Regions from separate parts of the Levilactobacillus zymae genome, predicted to be linked through region 1. Evidence: predicted binding sites of a transcription regulator. Region 1 holds the regulator's gene; the other holds the start of a gene.

Evidence for each region. The regulator HrcA, encoded in region 1, represses chaperone genes, less so after heat shock. The targets are predictions, from matches to a motif close to TTAGCACTCNNNNNNNNNGAGTGCTAA.
Region 2: a site for HrcA is predicted at 3,156-3,182, ahead of RI501_RS05465 (ATP-dependent Clp protease ATP-binding subunit). Genes of this name have one in related genera too.

The regions. Positions count from the first base shown of each region.
Region 1 covers NZ_JAVLAS010000001.1:1,439,128-1,454,552, reverse strand. The annotation lists gene dltB (D-alanyl-lipoteichoic acid biosynthesis protein DltB) at 1-1,027, opposite strand, end outside; gene dltA (D-alanine--poly(phosphoribitol) ligase subunit DltA) at 1,027-2,553, opposite strand; gene RI501_RS06650 (teichoic acid D-Ala incorporation-associated protein DltX) at 2,594-2,743, opposite strand; gene dnaJ (molecular chaperone DnaJ) at 3,051-4,196, opposite strand; gene dnaK (molecular chaperone DnaK) at 4,324-6,207, opposite strand; gene grpE (nucleotide exchange factor GrpE) at 6,242-6,847, opposite strand; gene hrcA (heat-inducible transcriptional repressor HrcA) at 6,869-7,906, opposite strand; gene ribF (riboflavin biosynthesis protein RibF) at 8,181-9,134, opposite strand; gene truB (tRNA pseudouridine(55) synthase TruB) at 9,158-10,075, opposite strand; gene rbfA (30S ribosome-binding factor RbfA) at 10,149-10,505, opposite strand; gene infB (translation initiation factor IF-2) at 10,527-12,893, opposite strand; gene RI501_RS06605 (L7Ae/L30e/S12e/Gadd45 family ribosomal protein) at 12,938-13,243, opposite strand; gene rnpM (RNase P modulator RnpM) at 13,236-13,532, opposite strand; gene nusA (transcription termination factor NusA) at 13,559-14,794, opposite strand; gene rimP (ribosome maturation factor RimP) at 14,816-15,289, opposite strand; gene RI501_RS06585 (hypothetical protein) at 15,405-15,425, opposite strand, start outside.
Region 2 covers NZ_JAVLAS010000001.1:1,201,185-1,216,609, reverse strand. The annotation lists gene RI501_RS05485 (glycosyltransferase family 4 protein) at 1-221, opposite strand, end outside; gene ptsP (phosphoenolpyruvate--protein phosphotransferase) at 507-2,237, opposite strand; gene RI501_RS05475 (phosphocarrier protein HPr) at 2,237-2,503, opposite strand; gene RI501_RS05470 (hypothetical protein) at 2,873-3,070, opposite strand; gene RI501_RS05465 (ATP-dependent Clp protease ATP-binding subunit) at 3,359-5,575, shown strand; gene RI501_RS05460 (MucBP domain-containing protein) at 5,735-6,829, shown strand; gene RI501_RS05455 (C69 family dipeptidase) at 6,897-8,333, opposite strand; gene RI501_RS05450 (FAD-dependent oxidoreductase) at 8,573-9,919, shown strand; gene RI501_RS05445 (lectin-like domain-containing protein) at 10,115-12,247, opposite strand; gene RI501_RS05440 (AsmA family protein) at 12,552-13,553, opposite strand; gene RI501_RS05435 (lectin-like domain-containing protein) at 13,562-14,743, opposite strand; gene RI501_RS05430 (peptide chain release factor 3) at 14,911-15,425, opposite strand, start outside.

The sequences.
Region 1 (15,425 bases):
CGTAGGTGATGTAGTACCACGTGACCCCGTGCCAGAATCCCATGACCAACATGTTAATAATGTAGGTCACATTGGCCGTGGTCCGCGGACTCTTGAACACCCGGTGCTTCATGAACCAGAAGACCAACCGCATATAGATGAAGTCCCGGAACCAGAAGGACAAGGTAATGTGCCACCGATTCCAGAAGTCCTTGATGTTCGGTGAGCGCCAAGGTTGCTTAAAGTTCATCGGCGTCGCGATCCCCATCAGATACGAGGTCCCGACGGCAAACAAACTGTACCCGGCGAAGTCAAAGAACAAATCGGCACTGTACGCATACATGTACCCCAGCACCGGCCACGACAGGTCCATAAACCCGCCGCGAGAATGCATTGCCATGACCTGCAGTTTCGGCATCAGAATGGACCCGAAGTAGTAAGCCAATAAGAACTTGTACAGGAAGCCCACAAAGATGTAGCGCACCCCTTTTTGAATCATGCCCAGATACGTCGCCCGATCCGGCACCGACCGGTAATCCTTCTCGAACCGCCGGTAACGGTCAATTGGCCCGGATGAAATCGTCGGGAAGAAGAGCATGAATTGCAAGAACGTCATGACTTGGTAGTCCTTAAGCGTGCCATCCCGTGTTTCCATCATGGTTTGGACCGCTCTAAACGTCAGATAACTGATTCCCAAGAATCCAATTAACGACGCTTGGCCATTTTCCACGGCCGGCGTGACCTTCACCACGGTTAGTGGCAGGATTGCCAGGATCACCATCAGGTAAAAAACTGGTCCCGAATTCTTTTGTTTACGGTAAACGGCGTACCCCCAGGTCAACATCACTTCATACAAAATGTAGATGATCAGGGCAATCCCCTGCGTCCACTTCGGTCCCCCAAAGGTTAAGACCAGAAAGAAGATAGAAATCAACGTTTCGTATAGTCGTGAGCGTTTGCCGTATAACAAGCCGATCATTAATGGCAGCAGGGCCACCCCTAGTAAGGCGAAGTAAGTGGGGTTCCCGTATGGTTCAAATGACAGCATTACTGATTAACCTCGGCAATAATAGATTTAATGTCAACCTTGCCGTTGGGGGTCATCGGTAAGCTTTCCTTGTAGACGAACCGTTGTGGAATCATGTATTCCATCATATCGCCACCCTGCAGATTTTCTTTAATGGCCTTGGTCAGTGCCAAACCGCTCAGTTCTTGAGCGGCCGGAACGACCCACGCCACTAGTTGGCTAACCTTGTGGTCACGGTTATATTTGGGTACCGCAACCCCCACCTGAATGTGCTCTTCTTGGGACAGGTAGTGGTTCACCTCTTCCAATTCGATCCGGTAGCCGTGGAGCTTGATTTGAAAGTCCGTTCGCCCACGGTACATAATCAAACCGTTGTCTAGTTGCACCCCTAAGTCACCCGCACGGTAAACTTGTTGGCCGTGCCAAGTGATAAATGCCTTGGCCGTTTTTTCGGGGTTATTCAGGTAACCCTTAGACATTGACGGCCCACTGATTAGGATTTCTCCTTCGGTGCCAGCCGGTACCTCGTTAAGTTGATCGTCCACCACCGTGATGGTCGTGTCGTCCTTGGCGTACTCAATCGGTAACCGGGGATAATCGGCAAGGATTTGATCCGTAATTTCAACTTGGGTGACCGCCACCGTGGTTTCCGTTGGCCCGTAAGTGTTGAAAATCCGGGCTTGCGGGAACCGTTGATGCAGGGTCTGCGCCGTGGCGTGAGTTAACTCTTCACCACAGAACAGGAACCGTTGCAGGTCCGGATAGTGTGCGGCGTCAAACGTCGGCTCCAATAGGCAGATATCCATGAACGAAGGGGTAGAAACCCAAACGTTCAACTTCATCTGTGGCAAGGTCTCAAACAGGACTTTGAAATTATCGGTTACCTGCTTAGGCAACGCCACCAACGTCCCACCGCCGGCTAAGGTCGGCCCCCAATCCATGACGGACAGGTCGAATGAATATGGCGCTTGTGAAAGTGTTCGTGGTTGCTGTGGCAGGTCGAAATCGTCACTTAACATCCAGTTCACGTAGCTTAACAGGTTAGTGTGTGAAATTTGGACCCCTTTGGGTTTCCCCGTGGTTCCGGACGTGAAGATGATGTAGTAGGTTTCATCCCCACTGACCGCGTGATCCACCCGGTAGTCCGTCACCGGCTTTTCAAAAATCGTTTGTAAGTTTTCTGGTGTGATGACCGCCGTCCCTGGTAGGTCGGTCGGTAAGGCGGCCACCGCGATGGCCGCTGCCGGATGAGCAATATCGTTAATCGTGGTAATCCGTTCTAGTGGTGAGTGCGTATCAATCGGTGCATAGGCGTGCCCACTCTTGACGATGCCCAGAAACGTTGCCATCATGTTAAACGTTTGGTCCCCGTAGACTAAAATGGGGGCTTCACGTGGCAGTTGCATGGCGTCTAAGTGTGCCGCCAAAGCATCGGAATACTGTTTCAATTCCCCGTACGTGTTCGTGTGACCCAAATCATCGTAAACCAGTCGATCTGGATCTTGTGTTGCTATTCGGTCGATTGTCGTGATCATGTTCTCAATCAATCTTTATCCCCCCAAAGAATTCAATTTTCAATTACTCCGTTTAAAACTCATTATAGATAAACGTCGTACTGTTCAGGCCACTATAGCCGTACAAATAAACCAACGCCATTAAAATCGCAAAGTAGAAAACGGTCCAGCCAATGAAGGCGACCACTGGCTGATGCCAAATTGCCAGCCACTTTGTGCGCATGAGTTTTCACCCCCAAATTTCCCGACTTAACATTCCTAACGTCCCCGTAGTCGGTGTCGATCAAATACGTCGCTCTTGGTTCTCCCGAGAAGCAAGAGGCGCGCAGGCAATCCCGAAGTTTCCGGTCATTGCTTATAGTCTGAGGTTATCATTGCCAAAACCGGATTGCAAATAACACCGCTCAACCTTAATAGTTTCTTTTCATTTTGGAATCTTTAGTTAATTGAGTGACCAAAAAAAGGCTACTGAACACTTTCAGTAGCCTTGACTGGTTAAAACCCACACCAGTCGTTGCATCAATTACTATTTATTCATTGAATTTATCGCGCATTTTGTCGAACAAGTTCCCCTTGCCGGTCCCGGAAACGTTCTCGCCACTGGCCTTGGCAAAGGCCCGTAAGGCGTCCCGTTGACCCTTATTCAGGTTCTTCGGGGTCACAACCTTCACGGTGACGTGCTCGTCACCGTTGCCGTTGCCGCGCAACCGTGGGGCACCCTTGCCCCGTAACCGGAACGTGGTGCCACCCTGCGTGCCGGCAGGGATCTTCAACTTAACGTCACCGTGAACGGTCTTGACCTGGACATCGTCACCCAGGGCCGCCTGGATGAACGAAATCGGTTGGTCAAAGTAAATTTCGGTGCCATCGCGCCGGAAGTCCTTGCTAGGCGTCACTTGGAAAATAATAAAGAGATCCCCGTAGCTACCACCATTAGTGCCGGATTCACCTTGACCCTGCAACCGCATTTGTTGGCCGTCATCCACCCCAGCGGGAATGGTGACCTCCACTTCGTGCCGTTGTTCTTCGTGACCAGAACCACCACAGGTTGGGCACTTTTCCTTGATTTCTTGACCCGTTCCGTGACAAACCGGGCAAGGTTGCTGACTTTGCATCCGGCCCAGCGGCGTGTTGGTGACCGTGGTCACGTAACCGGAGCCGCCACATTGGTGACAGGTGACCGGTGAGGTGCCGGGTTTGGCCCCGTTCCCCCCACAGGTGTGACACTGTGCCTCACGGGTGTAGGTGATCTTAGTTTTCTTACCAAAGATGGCTTCTTCAAAGGTCAAGTTCATCTGGTACTGCAGGTCCCGACCCGGCCGTGGCGCGTTCGGGTTCCGTTGACCGCCCCCACCAAAGAATTGGTTGAAGATGTCGTCGAAACCGCCACCGCCGAAGCCGCCACCACCAAAACCGCCAGCTTGGCCGCCACCAAAGCCGCCGAAGCCGCCTTGCGCACCGTCTGCCGACCCGTATTGGTCGTAGTTTTGCCGTTTCTGTTTATCGCCCAAGACGTCGTAAGCATCCTGGACTTCCTTGAACTTTTCCGCCGCATCAGGGGCCTTATTAAGGTCTGGGTGATACTTCTTGGATAATTTCCGGTAGGCCTTCTTGATTTCGTCTTGACTGGCGTCCTTAGAGACACCAAGTACACCATATAAGTCCTTTTGCGCCATCGTTTTCCTCCCAATCAAATCCCGATATTAAAAAACTACTAGTAAGAATAGCATACCTCGAAACAAAAAGCCAAAGCCCCGCGGACTCTGACTTTTTGCCCTAACTTATTCTCAAAGTTGGCTTGGCTTACTTGTTATCGTCATCGTGAACTTCATGGAAGTCACCGTCAACGGTATTATCATCCTTACCACCATTGTTCGTCGTGTCGTTACCTTGAGCACCTTGGGCCCCAGTAGCGCCGGCCGCACCAGCGGCCCCGCCCTGAGCATTTTGGGCTTGTTGATACAACTTCACGGAGAGGTCTTGGATAATCTTAGTTAAGTCATCCTTCTTGGTCTTCATATCATCCAGGTTGTTGGCTTCTTGGGCCTTCTTCAAAGCATCCCGTGCGTCTTCAGCCTTCTTGATTTCATCGTCGGAAACCTTGCCCTTAACTTCCTTTAAGGTCTTATCGGTCTGGAAGAGGAGTTGGTCGACTTCGTTCTTGGTGTCGACTTCTTCCTTACGTTGCTTATCGGCCGCTTCGTTTTCCTTAGCTTCCTTCATCATCTTTTCGATTTCGTCGTCGGACAGACCGTCGGAACTCTTGATGGTGATCTTTTGTTCCTTGTTGGTCCCCATGTCCTTAGCCGAAACGTTAACGATCCCGTTCTTATCGATATCGAAGGTCACTTGGATTTGAGGAACCCCACGTGGGGCGGCTGGAATGTCCGTCAGCTGGAAGTTCCCTAACGTCTTGTTGTCAGCAGCCATTGGCCGTTCACCTTGCAAGACGTGGATATCAACGGCCGGTTGGTTATCAGCCGCCGTAGAGAAGACTTGAGACTTGCTCGTTGGAATGGTCGTGTTGCGATCAATCAGCTTAGTGAAGACGCCACCCATGGTTTCAATCCCTAAGGATAATGGGGTAACATCCAACAGCACAACGTCCTTCACGTCACCGGTAATGACCCCACCTTGAACGGCAGCCCCTAAGGCCACGGCTTCGTCTGGGTTGATAGAGTGACTTGGTTCCTTACCCGTCCACTTTTGAACGGCTTCTTGAACGGCTGGAATCCGGGTGGACCCACCGTTTAAGATGACCACGTTGATATCGGAAGCTTGTAAGTCGGCATCCTTCAAGGCGTTTTCCACTGGAATCCGCGTCTTTTCAACCAAGTCAGCGGTCAATTCATTGAACTTAGCCCGCGTTAAGGACTTTTCCAAGTGCAGTGGGCCGTTAGCGCCGGCAGAAATAAATGGCAAGCTAATGGAAGCTTCCGTCACTCCGGAGAGGTCCTTCTTAGCCTTTTCAGCCGCATCCTTCAACCGTTGTAAGGCCATCTTGTCCTTGGACAAGTCAACACCATTTTCATCCTTGAAGCCGGCAATTAACCAGTCCATGATCTTTTGGTCAAAGTCATCCCCACCTAAATGGGTATCCCCGTTAGTGGACAGAACGTCAAAGACACCGTCCCCTAAGTCCAGGATGGAGACATCAAACGTCCCCCCACCTAAGTCGTAGACCATGATCTTTTCGTCTTTATCTTGCTTGTCCAAGCCGTAAGCTAAGGCCGCAGCGGTTGGTTCGTTGATGATCCGCTTAACGTCCAAGCCCGCAATCTTCCCGGCATCCTTCGTGGCTTGCCGTTGAGCATCGTTGAAGTAGGCGGGTACCGTAATCACGGCTTGCGAAACCGTATCACCAATGTAGTCTTCAGCAAACGACTTCAAGTGTTGCAAAATCATCGCGGAGATTTGTTCTGGCGTGTAGTCCTTGCCGTCCACACTAACCTTGTAGCCGGCTTCACCCATGTGACTCTTAATGGATGAAATCGTGTTCGGGTTGGTAATGGCTTGACGCTTGGCCACTTCACCCACTTGGGTTTCCCCATCTTTAAAGGCCACAACGGATGGCGTCGTCCGGGCGCCTTCCTTGTTGGCAATAATCTTTGGTGTACTACCTTCCAAAACGGCAACGGCGGAGTTCGTCGTCCCTAAGTCAATCCCAATAATTTTGTTGCTTGCCATCAAAAATTCCCTCTTTTACTGTTAGATTTTTAATTTATTGTGCAACAACCACCATGGCCGGTCGTAATACCCGGTCCTTTAACTGATACCCCTTTTGGAGCACCTGAACCACCGTTTCAGCCGGTTGGTCATCACTGGCCGGAACCGTCTGAACGGCCTGGTGTAAGGTCGGATCAAACTTTTGACCCAACGCAACCACTTCAGTCACATGGTTGCGCTTCAGGGCATCTTCCAAGTGATCGTAGGTCATCTGAACACCCTTCTTCAACCCCGTTGCCGCTTCGTCCTTAGCTTCAACGGCCAGCGCCCGTTCCAGGTTATCAATCACCGGTAAGATATCCTTAGCCAACTGTTGACCATCGTACTTGATCAACGTCGCCTGTTCTTTTTGGAACCGCGTTTGCATATTTTGAATCTCGGCTTCGGCCCGGAGGTACTTGTCCTCCATGGCAGAAGACTTCTGCTTCAGCTCCGCTAACTCGGCTGCCTGAGGATCCGGCTTGGTGGCCTGTTTTTCAGCCTTAGTGGTTGGTTGCTCAGCGGCGCTCGACGCTGAGGTCTTCACGTCCGCTGCTGGTTGATCTGGTGTTGCCTGCTGGACTTGTTTAGCGTCAGCAGATTTCGGTTGCTTATCAGCCACGAATGAACCCCTTCCTTTCTGTTACTCGTCGTAATAACGATAATAATCGAGTAGTTTTTTCGCGAGCTCTTCACGAAACGCGCCAACCAGACCTAACATTCGCGAATATGGCATTCGCGTAGGTCCTAAAATGGCGATCATTCCGCGACCGTGCTGATTAACGTCGTAGGTTGCCGTAATCAAACTATAATTACGCAATGCGTCGTTAGTCATTTCGTTACCAATCTGCACGGAAATGTTATCCCGTGGCTGACCCAAGACGTTGGCGATATCATCCGTCTTATCAATCAACGAATACAACGCCTTTAAAGAATCAACGTCACTATCCTGTGAGAAGTTCAACAGGTTCAAGCGACCGCCCACGTAGAAACGCTCCTGCGCCGCCCGAGTCAAGACATCCCCAAAGATATCCAAGAATCCCTGCGGACTTTGCAGGTAATGCGTAATCTTCGCGGGAATGTCGGTCCGTAACTTCTGCAACACTTCCGGTAAGGTCAACCCGACTAACTGATCGTTAATCAAGCGGACAACGGCTTCCAACTGCTCACCTGTCACCGCTTCGGTCACATCAAACGTTTGATTTTCCACGTCCCCACTATCGGTAACTAAAATCGCCATGACTTGCCGGTGGCCTAAGGGGACCAACCGAAAGCCACTTAACCGACTATCCTTGAGTTCTGGCTTTAAGGTAAAGGCCGTGTAGCTGGTCAAATTCGATAAAATGGTGGCCGATTGGGAGATAATCTCATCAATCTTATGGAAGTCACCGCCCAGTGACGATTGGATCATGCTCAAGTCATTAGGCCGCAACGGGTCTGGCTTAACCAAATGATCCACGTAGTAGCGATAACCTTCGACGGACGGAATCCGCCCAGAAGACGAGTGGGTCTTCCGAATCAACCCTTGGTCTTCCAAGGCCGCCATTTCATTACGAATCGTGGCCGAACTGACGTGGATGGGTAACTGCTTAGCTAGTGCCTTGGATCCCACCGGAACACCACTGTTGGTGAAATCACGGACAATGGCTCGCAGAATCATCATCTGTCTTTCTGACAGCATCACAATCACCCCTTTTTTAGCACTCAATCTTCCAAGTGCTAAGACACATATATAATGTAGCAAAATCGCGTTTTTAAGTCAAGAAATCCAGCAAGAAATTTAGCAATCTCTTAGGTTAAGTGCTAATTTTTTAATTTACGGCCCGATTTAACCCGGCAAACCAGGGAATCCGGTCTTTCCGTTAAGCGGCTAACGCTTAAGTTTCCCCACCAGACCGTTAGTTTAGCACAGCAAAATGGCCAACCCTAATCATTCATCAGGGTTGGCCATCAGTCTATTCGTGGCGCGCCACCTGGGCAAAGTACGCGCGGGTATCCGCCTCATCTTGGGCTAATTGCGCCACCAGGCCGTCCGCATTGTCGAATTTTACCTCACCGCGTAATCGGTGGTGCCATTCAACGGCTACGGACTCGCCGTAAAGGTTGCCGTGAAAATCCAATAAATTCATTTCCACAGTAATGGGGCGATGCTCCCCAAAGGTCACATTGCGCCCAACCGAGATCATCCCGGGATACCAGATGGCCCCGACCTTCAGCCGAGCCGTGTAAACGCCAATTCCCGGGAGCCATTGATTCTCCGGGACTAAGACGTTAGCCGTTGGGTACCCAATGGTCCGCCCCCGGGCTTCTCCGTGCACCACTAAGCCCGTGGTGCGATAAGGATAGCCCAACAGCTGGTTCACCAGATCAACTTGACCCGCCTTCATGGCTGCCCGAATTCGTGACGAACTAACTTTACCGTTTGCTAGCGTTTCGGCCGGCACCGTCTCCACAGCAAACCGTCCCTGCGCATATTCGGGGAGCCGGTCCATGATCGCCACGTCCTTGGGGCCATAGGTGTGATCAAACCCCGCGACCGCTACAACCGTGTGGAACGGCACCAGGTAGTGATCCACAAATTCTTGCGGCGTCTGCGCGGCGAATTCACCGGTATAGTTCACCCAAAAAACCCGCTCAACTCCCAACCGTTCTAACTGCCGCAATTTACGTGGTTCTGGGCTCAAATATTTACGGTCGTCGTTAGTCAACGGTCGGTAAACCAGCGCCGGATGATGGTCGTACGTCAATACGGCTAGCTTGACGCCCCGCTTTTGGGCCAGAACCTTCGCGCGATTAATCACGGCCTGGTGGCCCAAGTGCACGCCATCAAAGAATCCCATGGCTAAGACCACTGGATCTGCGGGAATTTTCCGGGGATCCAATGGATGATGTATTCGAATAACTTCCATAAACGGCTATTCACTCCTTCACTTTACTCCACCGTAAACATCTTCAACGGCTTATATTGTTGTTTAGTGGCCGACCATTGGTAGAGACACTTAGTGGCCCCTTGGTAAGTCAACGCAACGGTAGGAACGATACTGGGGTCCGTTTCAATTTCAGCGGGACTCAAAAACACCCCGTTTTTAACTAACCCCCAAAGCTTCTCGGACAACGCCACGTGCGGGTAATCCTGCAAAGCGTAGTCGATCGGTCGTAAAACCGTGGCCAGGTCATCTTGGGCCACGGCGGTTGCGACCTGCTCTAAGGTCACCGCCTGATCCAGGGTAAACCCACCGCTCTTAAGTCGCGTTAGCGAGGCCATCACGGCCGGAACGCCTAGTTTCTTTCCTAGGTCCACCGCTAGTGTCCGGACGTAGGTTCCCTTGGAGCAGCTGACCTCAAAGTCAATGGTCTGGGTTCCAGCTTGCGCATCAAAGGTTCCCGCGTCCCGCAATGTGAAGGCCGTTACCGTGATGGTCCGCGTCGGCCGTTCCACGGTTTCGCCCGCCCGTGCATACTCGTAAAGCTTCCGTCCCCGGACCTTAACCGCCGAATACATGGGCGGCGTCTGCTGGATGGTTCCCGTTAACTGGGCCGCCGCAGCTTGTAGGTCAGTCAGTGAGAACGGCTGGGACAACACCTGTCGGGCCACTTCATCACCTTCGAGATCCTCGGTGGTGGTCGCTAGACCCAACGTGACTTGGCCCCGGTAAACCTTCCCCGACGCCATCAGGTACGGAACAACCTTGGTCGCCGACCCGATGCAAATGGGTAAAACACCGTCAACCCCGGGATCTAGCGTCCCACTGTGGCCGACCTTCTTGGTATGCAAAATGTGTCGGAGCTTCGCGACACAGTCAAAACTTGTGAGGCCCCGTTCCTTATACAGGGGGATAATTCCGTTCACTTTCAGTCCTCCATTTCAAAAAGAGGACGCTGATCTGTGCTGATCAGCGTCCTCAAGTTCTCAACTACCCGGCTTACGCGTGGTCTTGGTGGTGGAGATCATTTAGCAGTTCATCGATCCGGCTACCGTATTGCACAGACTTATCCTGTTCGAAGAAGAGTTCCGGCGTCTTGTAAATACTCAACCGTGACCCTAGTTCGGAACGAATCAGTCCCGTGGCCTTCTTCAAGCCCTGTGCCGTCTTCTCAGCGGACGAGGCCTTATCCGATAAAATGCTGTAATAGATGGTGGCTTCTTGCAAGTCACCCGTAACTTCCACACCCGTAACGGTAACGCCTTCGACGCGAGGGTCGCGGACCCGTTTTAACAGAATGTCCGTGACCTCACGCTGGATCTCTTGTTCCAAGCGACCAACTCGATATTGTGCCATTTTACGTTGTGCCTCCGTTCTTTATTTAACCGGAACTTCTTTCATGACATAGGCTTCAATCACATCGTCAACCTTGATGTCGTTGTAGTTTTCAATGGTTAATCCTAATTCAAAGCCCTGCTTAACTTCCTTAACGTCGTCCTTGAAGCGCTTTAAGCTTCCCAGCTTACCTTCATAGATCACGACGCCATCTCTGATCAGCCGAACGTCACTGTCGGACGTAATCTTACCGGCAGTGACCATCCCACCGGCAATCGTCCCGACTTTGGAAGCGTGATAGATTTGCCGAATTTCAACTTGGCCAATCACTTGTTCTTCGTAGACCGGTTCCAACATCCCCTTCATCGCCGCTTCGATTTCATCGATGGCGTTGTAGATGACGTTGTGCAGGCGAATGTCGACCTTGTCACTATCAGCTTGAGAACGCGCTTGTGGCGTTGGCCGCACGTTGAACCCGATGATGATCGCATTGGACGCTTCCGCCAAGGTCACATCACTTTCGTTGATGGCCCCAACGGCGGAGTGAATAATGTTCACCCGTACACCGGAAACGTCAATCTTCTGCAGACTGCCCACTAAGGCTTCAACCGAACCCTGAACGTCGGCCTTGATGATCACGTCGACTTCCTTCATTTCGCCCTCCTTTAAGGAATCGAACAGGTTGTCCAACGTGACATGGCTGGTATTTTGACGTTCCTTAACCAAGGCTTCCTTGGCCCGTTCTTCACCCGCAGCCCGGGCCGTCTTTTCGTCGTCAAAGACCACGAAACGGTCACCGGCTTCTGGCACGTCACTCAACCCTGTGATCTCGACTGGCGTGGATGGTACGGCGGACTTAATGGCCCGGCCCCGTTCGTTGGTCATGGTCCGTACGCGACCGAACGTGTTCCCAACTACGATAGGGTCACCGACGTGTAAGGTTCCTTGTTGGACCAATAACGTAGCCACGGACCCTTTTCCTTGATCCAACCGCGCTTCAATCACGGAACCGGCCCCGTTTTGATCCGGATTAGCCTTTAATTCCATAACTTCGGACTGTAAGAGAATCATGTCGAGTAATTCATCGATGTTCTTCCCAAACTTCGCCGAGATGTTCACGAAGATGGTATCGCCACCCCAGTCTTCAGGAATTAATTCGTATTCCGTCAACTGTTCCATCACGTGGTTCGGGTTAGCCCCTGGCTTATCAATCTTGTTGACCGCCACGATGATTGGAGTACCAGCAGCCTTCGCGTGGTGAATGGCTTCAATGGTTTGTGGCATCACCCCATCATCGGCCGCAACGACCAAGATGGTAATGTCGGTGATTTCCGCCCCACGAGCTCGCATTTCGGTGAAGGCCGCGTGCCCTGGCGTATCCAGGAAGGTAATCAACTTGTCATTGTAGTGAACTTGGTACGCCCCAATGGCCTGCGTGATCCCCCCGGCTTCACCCGCCGTAATGTGGGAGTGCCGTAAGTGGTCCAGTAACGTGGTCTTCCCGTGGTCAACGTGGCCCATGATGGTCACAACGGGCGCCCGCGTAACTTGATGGTCCGTGTTAGCCATTTCAGCATCGAAGAACTTATCGATATCGGAAACGTCCACTTGCACCTTTTCCTTGGCTTCGATGCCGTAATCGGAAGCCAAGATTTCGATGGTGTCCTTATCCAGGGATTGGTTTTGGTTAACCATGACCCCGAGCATGAAGAGTTTCTTAACAATTTCAGCGGAAGACCGGTGCAATAGTTTTGCCAGGTCTTGGGCGTTCATCCCATCCGTGTACAATAACACATCTGGTAACGCCTTATTCTTCCGTTCTGGGGCACCCTTATGCTGGTTCACATCTTTAATCCGTTGATTTTTCTTGTAACGGTTGTTGTTATTGTTGCGCCGACGATTGTTGCGGTTATTGCGGTTGTTCCGCCCACCACGACTGTTGTTACCGCCACGGCGACCATTATTATTTGTATTATTATTCAAGCTTCCACCAAATCTGCCGGTACCGGAGTTAGATGTCCCACGTTGCTTTCCGGTCTGGCCGTTATTTTTATTGTGTTGCTGACCCGCTGGCCGCCCACTCTGCGACGAATGTCCAGAATGAGCTGCCGTTGAGGCTGCTGGGGACTGACGGCGATCCGTAGATCGCGCTGACTGTGCCGCATGACCCGCTGACTGAGCAGTCCGTTGTCGCGGTTGCGCTGCCGTTTGCCGAGCGGCTGACCGCGGAGAAGCCGGTTTCTGCTGTGTCTTAGGCCGAAAAGCAGCCCGCAGTTGACGTTCTTCATTCTCGCCGAGCGTTGACATATGGTTTTTTACCGGAAAGCCCTTTTCCTCTGCCTTCGCGATAAGTTGTTTACTGGAGACATTAATTTCTTTGGCAAGTTCATAAATGCGCTTTTTCCCCATATCATCACTCTCCTTAATAAATCCGATCACGAGAACGTCACGGATTAGTCAGCAAGTAATTGTTGTAACTTCCGGACGAATCCCGGATCGGTGATGGCAAGGACCGTGCGCGCTGACCCAATGGCCGTGCTCAACTGATCCTTCGTAAACGTTTCATTCAAGGCCACGTGATAGCTGGTGGTTTTATCGCGGAACTGCTTTTGACTACTAGCCCCCGCGTCATTCGCGAGTAAGACCAATTTGGCCGAGCCGTCCCGGACCGCAGCTAAGACGAAGGTTTCGCCGGTGACCAGTTTACCTGCTCGCCGCACAAGGCCCAATAACTGTAAAGCTCGTTGAGAATTAGTCATGATCGAAAAGTTCCCGTCGAGCCTGTTGGTGATCCACGTAAGCAATCAAATCATCGTAAAATTGATCGTCGATTTTGACGCCAAAAACGTGATCGAAAGTTCGTTCCTTTTTAGCCCGCTTCGCCACGTCCACGTCTAAACTAATGTAGGCGCCCCGACCGGACTGCTTGCCCGTGGGGTCCAGACTGACTTCTTGGGCTTGGTTACGCACCACGCGTACCAATTGTTTCTTGGGTGCCATTTCCCCCGTAACGATGTCTTTACGCATCGGGATCTTTCGCTGTTTCATGGCTCCAAAACCTCCTTTAGCCGCGCTTACTCAGCCGGTTGATCGTGATTGTCGTCATCCGTGGCGGCCGGTTGGTCTTCAACCGGGGCCGCGGAAGCCGCCGACTCATCAGCCGCAGTGGCGTCAGTGGTGACCGTGTCAGTCGACTCATCACTAACCGGCGTCTCCGCATCGGTTGGCGTGGCGTCAGGCGTTGCGGCCGCTTCCTGTTCCGCTTCCATTATAGCAGATGCTTCGGATTCTGATTTAATATCAATCTTGTAGCCCGTTAACTTTGCGGCTAACCGGGCGTTTTGACCCCGTTTCCCGATGGCTAAGGACAATTGATAATCCGGCACAACCACCTCACAAGCCCGTTCGTTGTTCGGGTCAAAGATGACGTCCAGTACTTCGGCAGGATTCAACGCGTTGGCGATGAACTTCGCCTCGTCGTCGGTCCATTCGACGATGTCCATGTTTTCGCCGCCCAGTTCGTTAACGATGGTTTGAACACGTTGGCCCCGCGGACCCACACTGGTTCCCACGGGATCGATATCGGGGTTGTTCGACCGTACGGCAACCTTGGCTCGGTCACCAGCTTCACGGGCGATGGCCATGATTTCCACGGTCCCGTCGTAGATTTCAGGAACTTCTTGTTCAAACAAACGCTTCAACAAGTCCGAAGCCGTCCGACTCACGAAGGCCTGCGGCCCCTTGGTAGCGTTCTCCACCCGGGTCACGTAAACCTTGATGCGGTCGTGAATCCGATAAGTCTCGTTAGGCATCTGATCCTGACGACCCATCACGGCTTCAACTTTCCCTAAGTTTACGTAAACGAAACGGGAGTCCTGACGTTCCACTTCCCCGGTCACAATTTCGTTTTCGTATTGGCTATATTGATCGTAAATGATGTTTCGTTCAGCTTCACGAACCCGTTGCATAATGACTTGTTTAGCCGTTTGGGCCGCAATCCGACCAAAGTTTTTCGGCGTCACCTCAAACTTGATATCGTCGCCCAATTCATAGCCCTTGTTAATTGCTAAGGCGTCGTCCAAGCTAACTTCCAACCGTGAATCGTACACCTGGTCCACGACCTTCTTGACGGCAAACACGTGAATGTCGCCCTTACGTTGATCAAAGGTAACTTCCACGTTTTGGGCTTGATCGTAGTTGCGCTTGTAGGCCGAAACCAAAGCAGCTTCGAGGGCCTCAATCACAACTTCTTTTTTAATACCCTTTTCCGTTTCGAGGACGTCTAAGGCGCCCAGTAATTCTCTACTCATGTTGTCTTTCGCTCCTTAACTTTAGAACTTAATGGCCAACCGGGCCTGAGCAATGGCGGATCGCGGAATCTCGAAGGTCTTGAAACGCCCCTTAAGGTTTACCTTTAAATCCAGTTGCTCAGCGGTTAGCTTCTCCAATGTGCCTTCGTACACCTTACTTTGGCCAATCTTTTGGTAAAGTGATACGTGAATGTATTGGCCCACGGCTCGTTCAAAATCTTCCGGCTTCTTCAACGGCCGTTCGGCACCGGGTGAAGACACTTCTAAGAAGTATGCTTGCGGAATCGGATCGGGATCCAACGCGTCTAGCTGTTCAGACAATTCATCACTCACCAGCGCACATTCTTCAATGTTAATCCCACCGGGTTTATCAATATAGACGCGCAGGTACCAGCTCTTACCTTCCTTTACGAATTCCACATCGACCAGTTCGAATTGGTGACGGGCCACGATCGGTTGGACCAAGCTCGTCACGGTCTCGATGACTGTACTCAACTATATTCCGCCTCCTATATTTATCCATTAAAAAGAGTGAGCATGGCTGCTCACTCATTTAAAAACGAGTTTAATTACATTCTTAACTTTACTACAACTACGCCGTAATTGCAACTTACTCGCAAGTTGCCAAGAC
Region 2 (15,425 bases), 240 kb from region 1:
CCCCGTACGGCAATCCGCCGGTCCGTAAACGATACGAAGGGAATGCTTGAAAAACGAAAAACGTTGCGTTCATAGACATTCCGCTCCACGTGCGGGTCGGTGGTCGTAAAGATATACACCTGATGCCCCTGCTTTTCCAACTGGTCCCGCAGCGTCTTGATGGACGTTGCAACCCCGCTTACTTGAGGGAAATAGGTATCCGTAAATATGCCGATATTCATTGCCAATCCCCCTTGTATCTGGCTATGTTCAAAGTTTTTGGCGCCATGTGTTATACAATCATCACAATTATATGGGTTTGCCTAGATGATTGCAAACCACAACCAGTATCCGACCCAAATAAACGGGGGTAAGCCCCCACCCGGATGCAAAAAACAGCAAGGTAATTCTCAATTTATCGAGAATTGCCTTGCTGCTTTAACCATTTATTCTTAGGTACCGCCGCATGAACGGTGCCGCAACGTGCCCCAAGGGCCGCCGGCGCCGCGCTTGTCTAACCGATCGGCTTAAGTTAAGAGTCCCGGCACCGCCGCTTGAACCATCGTAATGACCTCTTGGCTGGTGCTGGCCTGGTTCAGCGTCGTTTCCACCAATCCCTGCAGGTCGTGAGCGCTTAATTGCCCAATGAGCCGCCGAGTCTTGGCAATGGCCCCCGCACTCATCGAGAACTCGTCCAGCCCCATCCCCAAGAGTAACGGTACGGCGATCGGATCGCCGGCCATCTCGCCACACATGGCCACCGGAATTCCCGCACCGTACGCCGCCGCAATCACCCGGTTAACCAACCGTAAGATTGCGGGATGGTACGGTTGGTAAAGGTAGGCCACGTCCTGATTAGTTCGGTCGGCCGCCATGGTGTAGCCAATCAAATCGTTGGTCCCAATGCTCATGAAGTCTACTTCCTGGGCAAAACGATCGGCTAATAGGGCCGCCGCGGGAACCTCAACCATCATGCCAATCTTAATCTCTCCCAGCGGGACCTGCGCCACCGTTAGCTTCGATCGTTCGTCGTCATAGATCGCCTTGGCCTGCCGAAATTCATCAAGCGTGGTAATCATGGGAAACATGATCCGCAGTTTGCCGAAGGCCGAGGCCCGCAGTAACGCTCGCAATTGACTTCGGAAGATTTGCTGATGCGTTAGGCTCTGGCGAATGGCTCGGGTCCCCATGAAGGGGTTGGTCTCCGGTTTAGATTGAAGATACGGTAACGGCTTATCACCACCGACATCTAGGGTTCGAATCACCACCGGTCGCGGCGCCATGGCCGCTAAGACCCGCTGGTAGGTGGCAAACTGTTGGTCCTCACTCGGCAGCCGGTTGGCGTCCATATAGAGAAACTCCGTCCGCATCAGCCCCACGGCTTCGGCATCGTGCTGCAAGACGCCGGGTAAGTCGTTGACCGTCCCAATATTGGCGGCCACCGTCACCCCGACCCCGTCCTTACTAACCGTGCCGTGATGCTGCGATTGACTCAAATGCTTCAAGTTAGCCGCTCGTTCATGCATCGCCGCTTGGGCCGTTGCTAATTCGTCAGCGTCAGGGGCAACCACGACTTGCCCCCGGGTGCCATTCAAAATGACCATATCGCCGTTAGCCAACCGCTCCGTGGCGTGCTGGGTTCCCACCACCGCGGGAATGGCCATTGAACGCGCCAAAATCGACGAATGCGACGTCCGGCCACCCAAATCGGTCACGAACCCTAAGATATTGTGCGGGTTAATCGCAACCGCATTCCGGGGAATCAAATCGTGGGTGACCACGATGACCGGCTGATTGATTAACGCTAAATCCGGTAGACTGACCTGTAAGAGGTGGGCGGTCACCCGCTTCGTCACGGCGCGTAAATCCGTCAGTCGTTCTTGTATATACGGATTATCCGTGAGGCCCTTAAATGCCGCTTCACGTACCCGAACCACCGCGGTCAAAGCTGCTTCGGCGTTAATCCGCTGTTGCCGAATCCGTTGTTCGACCGCCGTGATCAATTCCGGGTCCTGGAGCAAATCAATGTGCGTACTAAAAACCTGGGCACTATCAGCACCCAGGTTTTTAGTCGCACGAGTTTTAATTGTCTCAACATCGGAGACGGCTGCTTCAAGGGCCCGATGGAATCGATTTAATTCGTAATCCAGATTAGTGATTGCCCGCTGTTGGACGGTTAACTGTGGGTCGACCAAGCGATAAACCTGACCACACACAATTCCGTCACTCGCGGCAATTCCCTTGAGCATCGCTCTCATTAGTCAGACAAGCCCTCTTTTTTCAGCGTTTCAGCAACGGCAGTCATGGCATCGGCTTCGTCGTCACCGTCCGTCGTAATCGTAATGTCGGCGTTTTGACCAACACCCAAAGACATAACGCCCATGATGGACTTTAAGTTAACGGACTTGTCTTGGTATTGTAAGCTAACTTCAGAGTTGAACTTACTTGCTGCTTGTACCAATAAAGTGGCGGGACGGGCGTGGATCCCCGTTTCTGCCGTAATATGAAATTCGCGTTTTTCCATAATTGATCGATCTCCTTTAAGCTTCGGTTGATAATTTAGCGAACGCAGCGTCTTTTGATCTTGCGCATTGATCAAACAACCATTCGACGCAACGTCTACCTACTTAGAATATCAATCTTGCCTTTAAATTACAAGTGATACCTGAACCGCTTTCATTGTCAGTCTCATAGGTGCTCTCGCGGCCCACTCCACCGTCAACCGGTTGTCAGCCATTAACTTGTTCTAGTCCTAATTATAGCATGATTCCACCAGAAACGACGATGCTGACCGCTTTTCCGGTGGATTTATTCGACCAAGCAGCCCTAATCTCGAATACCCAGCGCTTTCAGATCGTCTCAGTCACTTCACCACCCACGCTATGGGAGTCCGCTAGCCCTGGTCCCCCGTATCGTGGTCGTAGCGGTAAATCAACTTGCCATCCTTGTGAGCCTGACCAATCACGCGCTTGCGCGTATCGAAGGCCATGTACGCTTTTTGGAACGCCTGAAACTCGTCCGGTCCCACTTCGAATTGGTCAATTTTCTGATCCTTTAATTGGTTCATTAAGTCAGTAAAGTCTCGTGCCATCGGCAACTGCCCCCTTTTCTTTCCATATTCTACGTTGAAAATTTGCTGAGGTCAAAAAAAGAATTTTCCAAATCGGACGTGAGTTTTAGCATTCTATTAAGGGGAGTGCTAAAATGAAGTCGTTCAAATTAAATGGCTGCCTTAACCGTTGAGCGTGGTGAGACAAATTACTTGCACCCACCGCGTGAGGCGGTATAATGTGGTCAATGGTCAAGAAAGGTCAAACTCTTTCAACTGACCGGTGTGGGTTTACTCACACTTACTCCAGGGCAGAAAGGAGACGACAAGATGCTATGTCAAAACTGTCACCGTAACGAAGCGACCATTCATTTATATATGAGTGTGAACGGACAACGGCAGCAAGTTGACCTATGCCAAAATTGCTATCAACTACTCAAGGAGCAGCAAAACAACTCTGGAAATGGAGGTGGCCGTATGGCACAAGATCCATTCGGCTTTGGCAACCTGGATGATATTTTCCGGGCCATGCAAGGCGGCACCCCGAACCAAAGCGGCGATTACCGGCAAGCGGCTGGTCAAGGACGACCAACCCAACCCGCGGGCAATCAAGGCAACGGTCAGGGCGGCCTCCTGAACCAATATGGTCTGAACCTCACCCAGTTGGCTAAAGACGGCAAGATTGATCCCGTGATCGGACGGGACAAGGAAACGGCGCAAGTCATCGAAATTCTGAACCGGCGGACTAAGAATAACCCCGTGCTCATCGGGGAAGCCGGTGTCGGAAAGACGGCGGTCGTCGAAGGGTTAGCCGAACGGATTGTGGAAGGTAACGTTCCACAAAAGCTGATGAACAAGCAGATTATCCGTTTGGATGTCGTTTCACTGGTCCAAGGAACGGGTATCCGGGGCCAATTCGAACAACGCATGCAGCAATTAATGAAGGAAGTCCAAGCTAATCCCGACATCATCCTCTTCATTGACGAAATCCACGAAATCATGGGTGCCGGCAATGCCGAAGGTGGGATGGATGCTGGTAACGTCTTGAAACCCGCCTTAGCACGGGGCGACTTCCAATTAATCGGGGCCACGACGTTGAACGAATACCGGGATATCGAAAAGGACCAAGCCTTAGCACGGCGGTTCCAACCGGTCACGGTTAACGAACCGAGCCCGGACGAAGCCGTCAAGATTCTTAAGGGGATTCAAAAGAAGTACGAAGATTACCACCACGTTCACTACACGGACGCGGCCATCGATGCGGCGGTCCGGTTATCCGACCGTTACATCCAAGACCGGTTCTTACCGGACAAGGCCATCGACTTACTCGACGAATCCGGTTCACGGAAGAACTTAACCATCAACGTTGCCGATCCGCACGCTATCGACGAAAAGATCGCTAATGCGGAGAAGCAAAAGCAAGCCGCTTTGAAGCAGGAAGACTACGAAAAAGCCGCTTACTACCGTGATCAAGTCACGAAATTAAACAAGTCCAAGGAATCCGCCACTAACGCGGACCAAACGGCTTCTACGGAAGTCACCGAAAAGGACATGCAACAGATCGTCGAAGAAAAGACCAACATTCCGGTCGGTGAACTCCAAGCCAAGGAACAACACCAACTGCAGAGTTTATCCAGTGACCTAGAACAACACATCATTGGTCAAAACGAAGCCGTCGATAAGGTTGCCCGGGCTATTCGCCGGAACCGGATTGGGTTAAATGGTACGGGACGGCCAATTGGGTCCTTCCTCTTCGTCGGTCCGACCGGGGTCGGCAAGACGGAATTGGCCAAGCAGTTGGCCAACGAACTCTTCGGCTCGGAGGATGCCATGATTCGGTTTGATATGTCCGAATACATGGAACCCCATTCCATTTCTAAGCTGATCGGGTCGCCTCCTGGCTACGTCGGGTACGAAGAAGCCGGTCAACTGACCGAACAAGTTCGGCGTCACCCGTACACGTTAATCCTCTTGGATGAAATCGAAAAGGCCCACCCCGACGTCATGAATATGTTCTTACAGATTCTCGACGACGGGCGCCTAACCGACTCACAAGGTCGGACGGTTTCCTTCAAGGATACGCTGATCATCATGACCAGTAACGCTGGGACCGGGGACGTTGAAGCTAGCGTTGGATTCGGTGCCGAGGCGGCGGGCAAGACCCACTCCGTCTTGGGCAGTTTGACCAACTACTTCAAGCCCGAATTTCTCAACCGGTTCGACGACATCATCGAATTCAACTCCTTAACTAAGGAAAACTTGATGAAGATCGTCGACCTGATGATCGATGACGTGAACACCATGCTGGCCGGTCAAGGTCTACACATCCACGTCACGGAGCCGGTCGAAGAAAAGTTAGTCACGGAAGGCTACAACCCCGCCATGGGGGCGCGGCCACTGCGGCGAGTCATTCAAGAAGAGATTGAAGACCGGATTGCGGACTTCTACCTCGACCACGCCGACGTGAAGAACATCGTGGCGAAGATCGAAAACGGTAAGATTACCCTAGCCGCCGACGAGGACGCTACCACGGATTCCGCTAAATAATGTCATTTAAACGGTAACGCTGCCAATCGCGGTGTTACCGTTTTTATTTGGGACGAAAATCCCCTGCAGGCCCCGAATAGATGCGGTATACTGTATCTTAAAGGCACAAACGACTGGCGAGACAACATATCGCTAAAATTCTGGTGGAGGTGAACAACTATGGCGTTAATGGATTGGGTGAAACGACTGATCACGCCACGAGTGACTTCCCGACCAACTCCCGCTCACCGGGCCGCTACCCAAGACCAACCACCCGTTATGGATACACAACCGCCCAGAAAACCAACCGTCGCGTCGACCCCTACCGCACCGGCACCGGTAGCTCCCGTAACACCACGGCCCACCCCAACGGTGACCACCCAGGCTAAACCCGAAGCCACCTTAGTCATCCGGTTAGTCGACACCCACGACCGACCGTTACAACCGGCGTTGGTCTTAACTGGACGCTTAGGGGAAACCGTGCACCTCACCTTCCCCACCATTGCCGGGTACGTGCTACTCCGGATGGACGGCATGACGCAGACCTTCCTCAACGAATACGGGCTAACCACCCTGATCTATCAACGGCAATGGGGCCAACCCATCACGACCTACTTGATTGATTACGATTCCGGGCAACTGTTGGCGCTCCCCCGCCTACAACGCGACGTTTTAGGCGCCACTTTTCAGTTCACCCCCCCGGCCGTCGACGGCTACCACATCTTTCGGGCTCAAGGCGACCAGTATGGCACCTATACCACCCATCCCCAGCGCCTGCTGTATTTCTACCGACGTGACGCTTGGCAAACCGTGCAACGCGTCGAGCAGTACGTGACCCTCACTACCGACCATGCGGTCTATGATCTGCCCGCGGGTCAGGCTTACGGTTACCAATTTCCGGCACAATCGCTGTGGCGTCTCTTTGCCATCATCACCTTGACCGATCAATCCGTATGGTACAACCTGGGAGGTAATCAGTGGCTGAGCGCCCAAGATACGCAGCGCCACGAGCACCGAGAACGGCACCTGGAAATTCCGCGGGTCACACAATTGACCGGGCAAGACGTTCAGTTGACCGGGACCGTCGATTACATCCCCCACGGGACCGTGATGATCTACCGTGAACCTTACGGTGAAATTGCCGGTCAACTGGCCAATGGCGAACTCCTCGAGATTCGCCGCCGGGTGGTGGATGATCAACAACTCCGTTGGTACCAGATTGGACCAGCCGCTTACATCAACGCCCGCTACGTCCGTCTTGCTAAACAGCTCTAATTTAAAACGCAAAAATCCGCCCCACCGGCGACTACCGGTGAGACGGATTTTTTGGTCATAACGCGACTTATAGATTTTGATCCATGTTGAAGGTCAGACCCGACAACGTCAAGCCCTTTTCAATCAGGTCGTTGGTAAACTGCGTGGTGGTCTGCCGCATTGCCGCCGTAACCGCGTGATTCTGATCCGTCAGGTAGGCGGTCAGGTCCGCCCCACTGAGTTGATTTTGTTCGGCGTGGGCCAGCGTTTGGGCCACGTGGGTCCGCAGATTTTGCTTGGCTGCCGTGACATAGTCAACGTCTTGTTCGATGAAATCGCGATAATGGGATTCCACAATCATCGATAGCTTCCGATACATCCAGTAGGCACTCTGGTCGTCCAGACGCCGCGGCGTCTGGCTGTACGATGGATCGGTATCCGTGACGTTAGCGAAGAACGGCACGTAAGGACTGAAGGCCGGTACCCCAAAGCACAACCACATGATGGCCGACCGGTCGGCGGGTACGTCGTTACGAATCTGTAAGACGTGCGAATTTTGTGTCCGGTTCATGGAGATTGGCCGGAACTTGGTCCGCAATTCCTCGGGACCGTGACCCAACGGATCGTACGGTGTTTCGTTGTAGTGGGAGCTCAGGATGTATTCGACGTCTTCCACGCTGATCTTGTGACTCGTCCGGCAGATAAACGGCAACTCGCTGGATTGCGGGTCCTGTTCAATTTCCGGATTCAAGACGCGTTGGCCGAACCAAACTCGCGGCGTGTTGTAATGCCGGTCCTTTTCGGTACTGGTCCCAAAAATATGCCGGAAGTTCCAGCCGGCTTGGTCTGGATTCAGATGATGGTCGGCCACGAAGGCTTGAATGCCTGCGGAAAACATGAAATTATCGGGATCGTCAAACGTCACCTGTTGAATGGCCACCTGATTAGCCGTCACCGCGTAAGCGTCGTCCGGAATTCGTTGAGCCACCCAGTGGTGCCCGGTCACAATCTCCATGTACCAGACTTCCTGGCTATCGGAGAACAGCACGCCGTTGCCTTCCGGCGATCCGTATTGCTTGATTAACTTTCCGAGGTAGCGCACCCCATCACGCGCTGACGTGATGTAGGGTAACACCATGGTTTGTAACGAGTCCTCGGCTAACCCGTTGGCGACCAGCGGATCGTAGGCCAGCGCGTCCGGATTGCCGTACACACTTTCGGTGGCGCTCATCGCCACGTTTTGGTCGTTGATCCCACTTTCGGCGTATTCCCCGGTCTTGTCGATTTCCACGTTCGGCGTCGCCAAGTAACGGTGACCGTCGCTAGGAATGGGCGCCGTAAAGCCGTTTTGATTCGACGTCCAGGTCCGCGCCGGTTGATCGTGTTCAGCGGGATGCACGTAGAACCGTTGTGGCGTCAAGGGTAAGAAAGTATCGTCGTTACGCGCAATCAGCGTCGACCCATCCACGGTGGCCGCCTTACCGACCAGCACCGAGGTACAAGCGGTTAAATGTTTTCCAATCATGAATAAAGCACTCCTTTTCTCACTAATGTTGCCTTTAAGTTTACCGCTTTTACGCTCGGAACACTAGGCTAGCCCCCCAACCCCCGACACCGTAGAACGTTACACAATCGAAAAAGTGTTGACATTGGCGATAAGTTGGTTAAAATATAGTTGTTACCAATTGAATTGGATTTTTTATTTGTCATAGCTTGTGAAATTCAACTCAATCAAAAAATCACTTAATTTGGGAGGCACCACCTATGAAAGTCACAGTTATTGGTTGTACTCATGCGGGCACCTTTGCCATTAAACAAATCTTAGCTGACCATCCCGATGCCGAGGTTACGGTCTACGAACGTAACGACAATATTTCGTTTCTGTCTTGTGGAATCGCTTTATATTTAGGCGGTCAAGTCGCTGATCCGCAAGGTCTCTTCTACTCGAATCCCGCAGAACTCCACGCATTGGGCGCCGATGTCCAAATGAATCACAATGTCTTGGCTGTGGATGCCGCCCAAAAGACGGTGACGGTGGAAGATTTGACGACCCACCAACAAACCACCACGGCTTACGATAAGTTGGTCATGACCAGTGGTTCCTGGCCCATCGTCCCCAAGATTCCGGGCATCGATAACGCCAAGGTCAAGCTGTGTAAGAACTGGAATCACGCCCAAACTCTGTTCGAAGATGCCAAGTCTGCCAAGCGAATCACCGTGATTGGGGCTGGCTACATTGGCGCCGAACTGGCGGAAGCCTACTCCACCACCGGCCACGACGTCACGTTAATCGACGCCCAAGACCGTGTCATGCCGAAGTACTTCGATGCACAATTCACCGACACCATCGAACAAGACTATCGCGACCACGGCGTTCAACTGGCCTTAGGTGAAACCGTAGCCAACTTCGAAGATGCCGCTGACGGCAGCCTGATCATCAACACCGACAAGGGCAGCTATCCGACCGACTTAGCCATCCTATGTATTGGTTTCCGGCCCAACACCGGTCTCCTCAAGGGACAGGTCAACATGGCCCCCAACGGCGCGATTCTGACCGATGACTACATGCGTTCTTCCAACCCCGACATCTTCGCCGCCGGAGATAGTGCCGCTGTGCACTACAACCCGACCCACCAAAGCGCCTACATTCCCTTAGCTACCAACGCCGTACGGCAAGGAATCTTGGTCGGCAAGAATCTGACCCAGCCAACCGTCAAGTACCTGGGGACGCAATCCTCATCCGGGTTGGCACTTTATGGTCGGACCATCGTATCGACCGGCCTGACCTTAACCGCCGCTGAGCAGCAAGGCGTCAAGGCCGACCAAGTGATCATCACCGATAACTACCGGCCGGAATTCATGCCGACCACGGAACCCGTCTTGATGTCACTAGTTTTTGATCCAGACACCAAGCGGATTTTAGGGGGCGCCCTGATGAGCCACTACGATGTCTCACAATCCGCTAACACCTTATCTGTTTGCATCCAAAACAACAATACCATCGACGATTTAGCGATGGTTGACATGCTCTTCCAGCCCAACTTCGATCGGCCCTTCAACTACTTAAACATCCTGGCGCAAGCGGCCCAAGCCAAAGTGGCGCAGGCTTAGTCTGAAGTTAAGGCCCTACCAGGACTCATTTACAACGTCTCGTCGCTAACCAATCGCCTTGATGAAGGATCAATTCCGTTTTAACAATTAAAAATGGCGTCGTAAAACCAGACTAGTTTTACGACGCCATTTTTCGTTTGTTCGTATCAGTAACGATGAATCGACTTAAAGTCACCCCTTTTCGGCAAATAACTATTAAGCGGGCGCATCCGTCAAGGTCCAGTCGATCTGACCACTATAGTCGCCGCTTAAAGCGTCACCATCCACCGTTAATTGAATGCCCGTCTCGTCGGTCCAGTCATCCACCACGTCGGTCACATCCTGATTGGTGCTAGAGGTTCCTTGGTGAATGGTCGTGGGGGTACTAGTGAGCTTGATCGAGCTGTCACCGTCCGAATAGGTAAGTCCCCCCGCCAACTTATGGCCGTCACTGGTGGTAAAATCTCCCACGGCGGCCTGGAGACTCCACCGAGCCCCCGCCGCTCTGGTATCGAGGACTCGCACGGACCAGTCATTGGTGCGGGCGACCCGTTGGGAACTTCCCGTCAGCGTGGTCGCCTTAAAGGAGCTGTTAGTGGCCACCTGGTCAAAGGTTAAGCCACCGGTCACGTTGACGGTCACCGTAATGGTATTCGAGCGATTACCGTAGTTATCTTCGACGTACAACACCACCGTATTCTTGCCCGCCGGCAGATCGGTTGCCGCGGGCGTATAGCGCACCTTGCCGCTGAGGTTGTCGTCAGGGTCCTTAATCTGCTCCACGGGCATGGTCTTTCCATTAATGGTGGGGTGCACCGTTAAATCATCGTTAGTAATGGTAATGCCTTCGGGCACGAAGACCTGTCCCTTGATGGTGGTGGTTTCCCCCGCCGCCAGCGTCACCGTTGAAGCCGACGTCAATAGCAGGTCGATGTCGAGCTTCGGTTCGATGGTAAACCGGACCGTATCGGCCGTTGTCACCCCATTGACCGCGGTAAAGGTACTCGTTTTCGCAGCCACGTCGCTCGCCTGCTTCTGGTCGGTCACCGTTCCGGTTAACCGAATCTTAGCCGTCTGGTTAGTCGTCGAGAGGGCCGTATCCAACTTAAACGTCAATTGGTCATCGCTAATCGCCGTGGCATCAACCGTTTGACTATCTCCGTTCGCATAAGTCACTTTAATCTTCTCAAATTCTAGATTGTGGGGCAGCTTCAGCTTGGCCGTCACGTCCTTCCAGGCCTGCTTGCCCCCTTCATAGGTCAGGTCGTAATCCAATTGGACCTCGTGGGTCCCCCGAATACTAGCGCCATCCTTGACTACCTGCCCCGTGTTAAGGTCCGTCAGCGTTGCCGTGGCATCAGTTTCCACCAAGCCGGGAACACTTTCAAAAATAACCAAGTTATTGGCATAACTACTCCCCGTGGCCCCAGTAAAGCCCCACCGAATTTTCCCCGTCTGCTCGGGATCGACCACGGCCGGGTCGACCGTCACGGTTTGGGACGTTCCGGTCTGCTCATTACCGGTTGCGGGATCCTTATCGTCAAAAATGTAGGTCATCTTGTGGGCTTGGGCGTCCCAATCCATCGTCACGTGATGCCAACTGCCGTTCGATAGCAAGTCATTGCCCCCCGCGATGACCCCCTGGTGGTTCAGGGTGGCGTAATAGGCGGTCTGGGTGATGATAATCCCACTGGTAGTCTTCACCAGCTGGTAGCTACTCCCCTCGCCCGGATAAGCCGCGGCCAGATGCGGACCGGTCAGCCCCACGTCGAATGAATCGGCCCCACCGGCCTTACTATACGTATTGGACTTATTCAGGTGCGTGTCAAATTCAAGGGCCCAGCTATTCTGAATCGCCAACTTGGCTAGGGCCGCTGGATCGGTCTGCTTGGTATTGGTATCAACCGCCCAAACCCCAAGCGTTTCCCCAGAAATCTTACTGCCAAAACTGGGGGTGGCCGCCACTCCCCGCGGATCATTTTGCAACACAAACGCCATGCCATCGGCGGCATCGGCCCCCTTGTTCCCAAAGTACATCCACATCGAAACGCTTTCATCCTGATTAAGCTCAAACGCGTTGTCATCCGTAGACCAGATGGTCCCAAACTGATTCTTGGCGTTAGTCACCATCACGGCCTGGGTCCCAACGGTCTGGGCGTTCGTGGTGTCAACCACCTGTGCCTTGTTATTCGTGGTTTCCCCGGGCGTAAAAATCTGATCCAACGCAATGCCCTGGGGCGCGGTGGCCAATGCGTTATCATAATCCGCATCGGCGTGAGCCACAGTCAAGCCCACCCATAACGTCAAAAACACGCTAAACACCGCCCGTAGTCCTGGTCGTAAGTTCATCGCCGACGCCTCCTTCTTATACCATAACCATTTTATACAATGAAACAAACGCTGTATATCCAAACAGTCTCCCGCCCAGCGAGCTGCGCAAAAATCATTTGCTATTTTTCGTTTTTTGCGTTAACCGTCCACCGGACTAGGCCAAAGCTAACGTTCCGAACGCAAAAACGACCGTGTTTCCCCACCCGGGAATCACGATCGCTTTCGCAGTTAAGTGACGCAACCCGGAACCTCCGGGTCGGCCTGTCGATTAATCAAAACAAAGCACACCAGCAAAAACGGTTTTCAGCTCTAGCCTTCAAGGCTACGGATTGGGAACGTCATTCAATGACCAATATAAATCGGCCTGATAATCTCCCGGCAGGGCGTTCCCGTTCAGATCAAGATGGAGTCCCATCCCCGCCTTCCAGGTGGCGGTCACGTCGGTCACGGGTTGCTGGGTCCGAGCCATCCCCTGATAAACCGTCTGGGGCGTTGTGGTAATCCGGGTGGTCTTCTCCTTATCCGTGTAACTCAGTCCCCCCGCTAGCCGTTCCCCCTTGACGGTTCGAAACGGGCTAGCCACGAGCTGTAGCTGCCACCGCGAATTAGCACGCCGCGTATCGAGGACCCGGACATCCCAATCACCGGTGGGGGGGATGGTCGCTTGCGCCTGGCCCGTCAGCTTGGTGGCGCGAAACGACGCCGTTTTAAGGGTGTCAAACGAGAGGGTGCCAATCACCTCTACCCGGACCCGGATGGGAGCCGAAACATTGCCGTATTGGTCTTGCACCCGCAAACTTACCGTATTAGGTCCCGCTGCCAACTCACCTTCGGCCGGGCGATACCGTAAGTTTCCCGTGCTTGGATCAATGAGCGATGCCAAGGAAACCGGCGCTAATTCCTTCCCGTTAATAGTCGGATACACTTGCAACTCCTGGGCCGTCAAGCCGGCCTGGTCGGGCAAGGTCACCCGCCCTCGGATCTCGGGGACATCTCCGGCCAGGACTTCCACCGTCGCGTCACTAGTCAACGCTAGGCCCAGATCGTAGACCGGCGTCACCGTTAAGCCCGGAACCGCCGTCGTGGCGACCCCGTTAGCCGCCGTAAAACTTCCCCGCGTCGCCGTTGAGGTAGTGGGCCGCATCCCAGTTGTCGCACGTCCCTCCAGCGTCACGGTCGCCGTAGGATTAAACTGATCCAACGTGGACGCAAGCTCAAACGTCACCTGATCTTTTTGAAAACTAGCGGTTGGAATCACCTGGGCCTCATCCACGTCATAGGTTACCGCGCCCTGCGTAAATTTCAGATTCGCCGGCAACTTCAATTGCGCCTTCACCTGCTGCCAGGGAAGCTTGCCCCCTGGTAAGTCAGCTGGTACTGTAAGCGAACCCGATCCCCATTCTTGAGCCGGTCGCCGTCGCGGACGACCTGGTTAGTGGTCAGGTTGGTCAACTCCGTATGGGCCGAGATGTCTACTAGGCCCGGAACGCCCTCGAAAATCACCAGATTATTTGCTGCCGCTTCGCCCGTTGCCCCGGTAAATCCCCACATCGTCTCACCACTACCGGTCGGATCAATAATCTTCGGATCGACCGGAACCGTGCGGGTGTACCCCGGACGTTCCACGTTTGTTTCCGGGTCCTTATCGTCGAACGTATAGGTCATTTGGGGCAACGCCCTTTGCGGGTCCTCGGGATCGGCCGCTTGCCAACTTAGCGTGACGTGATGCCACTGCCCATCGGCTAAGCTGAGTTGGTCAATGGGCTTTTGGTGTACCAGATGATAATAAAAAACCCGGTCCATATTATACCGCACACCACTATGTTGTTGGTAGCTACTGGCCTCACCGGGATAGGCCGCCGCGATATGGGGACCCTTTAGCCCGATATCAAACGAATCCGCCGTCCCCGCACTGCGCAGATTATCCGAGTTATTCAGGTGGGTATCGAATTCTAACGCCCAGCTGTTCTGAATCGCCCGCTTCGCCAGCCCCTGAGCATCACGCAACTCCTTATCATCGTCCACCCCCCACACACCTAGGGGTTCCCCGAACGGGTGATCGCGGTAAACCGATTTAGCATTCCCACGCCGCTGATCATTTTGCAGCACCAGGGCCATCCCATCAGCCGCCGCGCCCCGATTGCCACCAAAGTACATCCACATGGACGCGACCCGGTCGTGCTTCAACTTAAACTTATTGGCCGCCGTCGACCAGATCGTGCCATACTGGTTCTTATCGTTCGTAATCATCACGGCTTCGGTGGTCGCCTTCACCTCATCATTGGTGACCGGGACCACCGCCGCTTGATTATCTTGCGGATCCCCCCGCTCAAAAATGTCTTTGACCAAGATCCCCTGCGGTGCGGTCCGCAAGGCCTTCTTGTAATCTTCCTTGTAATTATAAGGCTGTTTCCCTTTAGCTTGGCCCGTGCTCATCCCGCTCAACACGACACTTAACCCGAGCAAGACGACACTTAACCCGAGCAAGACGCCCCAGTACCACCGTAACTTCATGTTCCTTAACCCCTTTTCACTAACATTTCTTCCACGATAGCATGGGTTAAATTCTCATAAATTCACAAGGCTAAAACGATTAACCTCCCGCCGAAATTTGCGTTACGGACACCAAAAGCCCCAGACAACGCACATCGGCGCTGACTGGGGCTATTAAAATTTTTATTTTAGAGTTTAGCCGTTAAGTTAACGTCCGGATACTTATCCTTGAACCAACGTTCTGCAAATTGATTTTCAAACAGGAAGAGGGGTTGGCCCTGGCGATCCTTGACCAAGAGGTTGCGGGATGAAGACATCCGTTCATCCAATTGGTCGGGCTCAATCCAGCGCGCCGTCTTCTTACCCATCGGCTCCATGATGACGTCGGAATTGTATTCGTTCTTCATCCGGAATTGGAAGACTTCGAATTGCAGTTGACCCACGGCGCCCAAGATGTAATCCCCGGTCGAGTACGACGTGTAAAGCTGTACGGCCCCTTCCTGAACCAGTTGGTCGATTCCCTTATGGAAGGACTTCTGCTTCATCACGTTCTTCGCGGAGACCCGGGCAAAGAGTTCCGGTGTAAACTGCGGTAATTTTTCGAACCGAATATCTTTTTTACCGGTATAGATGGCATCACCAATCTGGAAGTTCCCGGTATCGTACAGCCCGATAATATCGCCGGCCACGGCCGTTTCCACGT